2 regions of the Janthinobacterium sp. BHSEK genome follow, and region 1 is predicted to be linked to the other one. Evidence: riboswitches for the same ligand, from Rfam matches in the RefSeq annotation. Region 1 holds a riboswitch; the other holds the start of a gene.
The links. A riboswitch is a leader RNA that binds a small molecule or an ion and turns the genes downstream of it on or off. The one in region 1 is predicted to bind thiamine pyrophosphate.
Positions count from the first base shown of each region.

Region 1 (2,463 bases):
GGCGGCTCCGTGGTCGATGGCACCAAGTTCATCGCCGCCGCCGCCCTGCACGAGGGCGAGGCGTGGGACATCCTGGCGAAAGGCGGCAAGATCGTCGAGGCCGCCCTGCCCTTCGGCACCGTTTTGACGTTACCGGCCACGGGTTCCGAAATGAATGGCTCGGCCGTGATCACGCGCAAGGCCACGCAGGAAAAGCGCTCGTTCATGAGCCGCAAGGTGTATCCTAAATTTTCCGTGCTGGATCCGTCGAAGACGTTCACCTTGCCGCTGCGCCAGGTGGGCAATGGCGTCGTCGATGCGTTTGCGCATGTGATGGAGCAGTATCTGACCTACCCCGTGAACGCGTCCGTGCAAGACCGCTTCGCCGAAGGCATTTTATTGACCCTGATCGAGGAAGGCCCGAAAGCCCTGTCGCACCCGGACGACTACGACGTGCGCGCCAACGTGATGTGGAGCGCCACCCTGGCCTTGAACGGCCTGATCGGCGTGGGCGTGCCGCAGGACTGGTCCACGCATGCCATCGGCCACGAATTGACGGCCCTGTACGAGCTCGATCATGCGCAGACGCTGGCCATCATCCTGCCCAGCATGTTGCGCGTGCGCAAGCAGGCCAAGCGCGCCAAGCTGCTGCAATATGCGGCCCGCGTGTGGGGCCTCGATGGCGGCGACGAAGACGGCCGCATCGAGGCGGCCATCGCGCGCACGGAATTCTTCTTCCGCCACATGGGCGTCAAGACGCGCCTGGCCGATTACGGCCTGAACCATGCCAGCGTGGACGCCGTCGTGTCCGCCCTGGAAGCGCACGGCATGACGGCACTGGGCGAACAGCGCGAAGTGACGCCGGCCGTCAGCCGCAAGGTGCTGGAACTGAGTCTGTAGATTTCGTCGACACTGTTGTAAAACGGTCGGCCAGGGGGACAGCCGGCCGTGCTTCATGCTAAGCTGTCAGTTCGCTAGGGGTCCTGGAGCAGTCATCCGGGTGAGAGATACCCTTCGTACCTGATCTGGATAATGCCAGCGAAGGAAAGCGCAAAGTACCTCCCTCCTTTGATAGCTCCTGCGTTGGCGCCAGCCGAACAAGCAGCCTGCCGTGCTCTTTCCCAGAGCCGGCTTGAACCACGAGCAATCTATGTCCACACCGAATTTATCTGTTTCCGTCCTGACACTGGCCATCCTGCACGCGTTTGCCGCGCCGGCCTTCGCCGCGAATGACACCACCGAAGCCGCCGACCCGCAGGCGCAAAGCATGGCCGAAGTCGTCGTCACGGCCAGCAAGGCGCCGGCCGCCAAGCGCGCCTCCGTGGGTGGCTTTTCCGACGCGCCGCTGCTGCAGACGCCCGCGTCCGTCACCGTCATTTCGCAAAAAGACATGCAGGACTTGCAAATCCGCAATCTCAGCGATGCCGTCAAGCTCGACGCCAGCATCAACGATGCCTACAACGCCGTCGGTTATGCGGAACAGTTTACGATCCGCGGCTTCAAGCTCGACAACAATTCCAGCTACCGCAAAGATGGCGTGGCCATTCCTGGCGACACGCAAATTCCGCTGGAAAACAAGGAACGCATTGAAGTGCTGAAAGGCCTGGCCGGCTTGCAGGCGGGCGTGGCCGCGCCGGGCGGCGTGATCGACTTCATCGTCAAGCGCCCCACCGCCGCGCCGCTGCGCACGGTGACCGTGGAAACGCGCGAACGGGGCACCTTGTACGGCGCCGTCGACCTGGGCGGACGCCTGGAAGACACGCGCTTCGGCTACCGGGTCAACGTGGCGGCCGAACGCCTGCGCTCCTACATCAAGGGCGCGGACGGCAACCGCAAATTCATTTCCGGCGCCTTCGACTGGCAGATTTCGCCGCAAGCCCTGCTGCAACTGGACGCCGACTACCAGGACAAGGCGCAGGCCACGGCGCCCGGCTTCCAGCTGCTGAACAATAAAACCTTACCGACCGGCATCAGCGCCGACGCCATGCTCAACCTGCAGCCGTGGACGCGCCCCGTGGAAACGATCACGAGCAATATCGGCCTGCGCTTCCAGTACACCTTCAATGACGACTGGCATGCCACCCTGTCGGCCAACCAGCACTCGTTCAAGCGCGACGACTACACGGCCTTCCCGTATGGCTGCAGCGGACAAGACCTGTACCCCGGCTTCTGCGGCAATGGCGATTACGACGTGTATGACTACCGCAGCCTGGGCGAGACGAAAAAGCCGCTGAGCGCGCAAGCCATGATCCAGGGCAAGTTCGCCACCGGCTCGCTACGCCATGACTTCACGGCCGGCGTCTCGACCTTCCGCCGCAAGGACCGCGCCGGCCTGTACGTGTACGACTGGGTGGGCGTGAGCAATATCTACCAGCCGCAGATCGTCGGCACGTCGCCCGGCGTCACGGGTCCCGTGCGCCTGGTGCGCAAGGATACGGAAAACTCCGTCTTCGTGCAGGATATCGTCAGCCTGGCGCCGAACTG
Region 1 covers NZ_JBWBYV010000030.1:31,075-33,537, reverse strand. The annotation lists gene AC0V2Y_RS11660 (iron-containing alcohol dehydrogenase) at 1-879, shown strand, start outside; TPP riboswitch at 946-1,043, shown strand; gene AC0V2Y_RS11655 (TonB-dependent siderophore receptor) at 1,130-2,463, shown strand, end outside.

Region 2 (2,463 bases), on a different contig from region 1:
TTGTAGGTGATGATGCCATCCTTGACGTCCGCCTTGTTGGGCAAGCCCAGGTGTTCCTTCGGCGTCACGTAGCACAGCATGGCCGTGCCGTACCAGCCGATCATGGCCGCGCCGATGCCGGACGTGATGTGGTCGTAACCGGGCGCGATATCCGTCGTCAACGGTCCCAGGGTGTAGAACGGCGCTTCGCCGCACTGCTCCAGCTGCAAGTCCATGTTTTCTTTAATGAGTTGCATCGGCACGTGGCCCGGGCCTTCGATCATCACCTGCACATCGTGTTTCCAGGCAACCTGCGTCAGTTCGCCCAGGGTCTTCAGTTCGCCCAGCTGCGCTTCGTCGTTGGCGTCGTAGATGGAGCCGGGGCGCAAGCCGTCGCCCAGCGAGAACGACACGTCGTACGCCTTCATGATTTCGCAGATCTCTTCGAAATGCGTGTACAGGAACGATTCCTGGTGGTGCGCCAAACACCATTTCGCCATGATGGAACCGCCGCGCGAGACGATGCCCGTCAGGCGCTTGGCCGTCATCGGCACGTAGCGCAGCAGCACGCCCGCGTGGATGGTGAAGTAATCGACGCCCTGCTCGGCCTGCTCGATGAGGGTGTCGCGGAAGATTTCCCACGTCAGATCTTCGGCCTTGCCGTTGACCTTTTCCAGCGCCTGGTAGATGGGCACGGTACCGATGGGCACGGGGCTGTTGCGCACGATCCATTCGCGCGTTTCGTGGATATGCTTGCCGGTGGACAAATCCATGACGTTGTCGCCGCCCCAGCGGATGGCCCAGGTCATCTTTTCCACTTCCTCGCCGATCGACGAGGTGACGGCGGAATTGCCGATATTCGCATTGATTTTCACCAGGAAATTGCGGCCGATGATCATCGGTTCGACTTCCGGATGGTTGATGTTGGCGGGAATGATGGCGCGGCCGCGGGCGATTTCCTCGCGCACGAATTCCGGCGTGATTTCCGCCGGGATGCTGGCGCCGAAGGACTGGCCCGGATGCTGGCGGCCCATCAGGTCGGCCAGGCGTTCGCCCATGGGGCCGGAAGCTTTCAGTTCGCGCAAATACTCCTGGCGGCGCATGTTTTCGCGGATGGCCACGAATTCCATTTCCGGCGTGATGATGCCTTGGCGCGCGTAATACATTTGCGTGACGTTCTTGCCGGCGATGGCGCGGCGCGGCTTGCGGTGCAGATTGAAACGCAGCTCGGCCAGCTTCGGGTCCGCCAGGCGGGCGATGCCGTAGTCGGAGGTGGGGCCGGGCAATTCTTCCGTGTCGGCCCGCTCCATGATCCACGGCAGGCGCGGCGTGTCGAGGCCGGAGCGGATGTCGATCTGCACGTCCGGGTCCGTGTAGGGGCCGGAGGTGTCGTAGACGTAGATGGGCGGATTCTTTTCGCCGCCGAACGACGCTTCCGTGTCGGACTGGCTGATTTCGCGCATGGGCACGCGGATGTCGGGGCGGCTGCCTTCGACGTAGATCTTGCGCGAATTGGGCAGCGGCGCGATGGCGGCTTCGTCGACCGTGGCGGTGGCGGAGAGGAATTTCGGGTTGGCGTTCATTTTGGCTCCTTGGCTAGACTATTTTTAAGCCTGGAGCCAGCTAAGGAGGTTCGGAATTACGCACGCGGAAAGGCGGGGTGCGTTCATCCTAAAGCTTCCCTTCGCTGGCATTATCCAGATCAGGTTCGGAGGGTATTTCTCACCCGCGCTTGCACTGTGTTTTCACAGCGAAAGGCAGGACCCCTAGCGTTTGCCACCTTGCGGCAGCGAGCCAATTATACGCGGTTCGCGCCGCGTGGCCAGATGATTTCTTGCCGGTGTCGTGTTTGCGCATCTGCTGCAATGCAGCAGACGGCGTCACGCTTATTTCTTCTTGCCCCAGCGCCAGGCGGTCGGTTCGCCCTTCAGCTGGCAGATGAAAATGAGCACGGCGACGATGGCCACTTCATACACGATATAGCCGACGAGCATGGTTTGCGGCGGGAACAGGAAGGCGCCGCAGGCGAACAGCGCCAGCGCGGCCAGGAACACCAGCCAGCCCTGCCAGGTGATGGGCAAGCCCCAGCCCCAGCCATAGGTCTTGGCGGGGAACCAATAGGAGGGAGATTTGTCAGTCATGATTTTTCCTGGTCAATATCAATACCGCCAAGTATAAATCACGCTCCCCGCAAGCGCTCCGTGACATCGAGGCCGATGCCGCGGTAGCCGATGAAGCGGCTGCCATTGTCGAACATCGGTTCGCCGCTGACCTGCAGATACTGCGTGCTGCCGTCGAGGTTGGTGCGGCTGTAGATGAAATCGAGGAACGGTTCGCGCGCGGCGATCTTGGCGTCGAGCAAGGCGCGCTCGGTGGCGTTCCAGCGCTGCGGCTCTTCCTCGCTGCCGATGCCCAGCATTTCAGCCACGGGGCCGGAAAAGCGCGTCAAATTGCCCTGCGCATCTTGCTCCCAGTACCAGTCGG
Region 2 covers NZ_JBWBYV010000032.1:45,140-47,602, reverse strand. The annotation lists gene thiC (phosphomethylpyrimidine synthase ThiC) at 1-1,562, opposite strand, end outside; TPP riboswitch at 1,642-1,757, opposite strand; gene AC0V2Y_RS12900 (hypothetical protein) at 1,866-2,120, opposite strand; gene AC0V2Y_RS12895 (response regulator) at 2,159-2,463, opposite strand, start outside.
Region 2: linked by a shared signal. The riboswitch ahead of thiC (phosphomethylpyrimidine synthase ThiC) and the one ahead of AC0V2Y_RS11655 (TonB-dependent siderophore receptor) in region 1 are both predicted to bind thiamine pyrophosphate.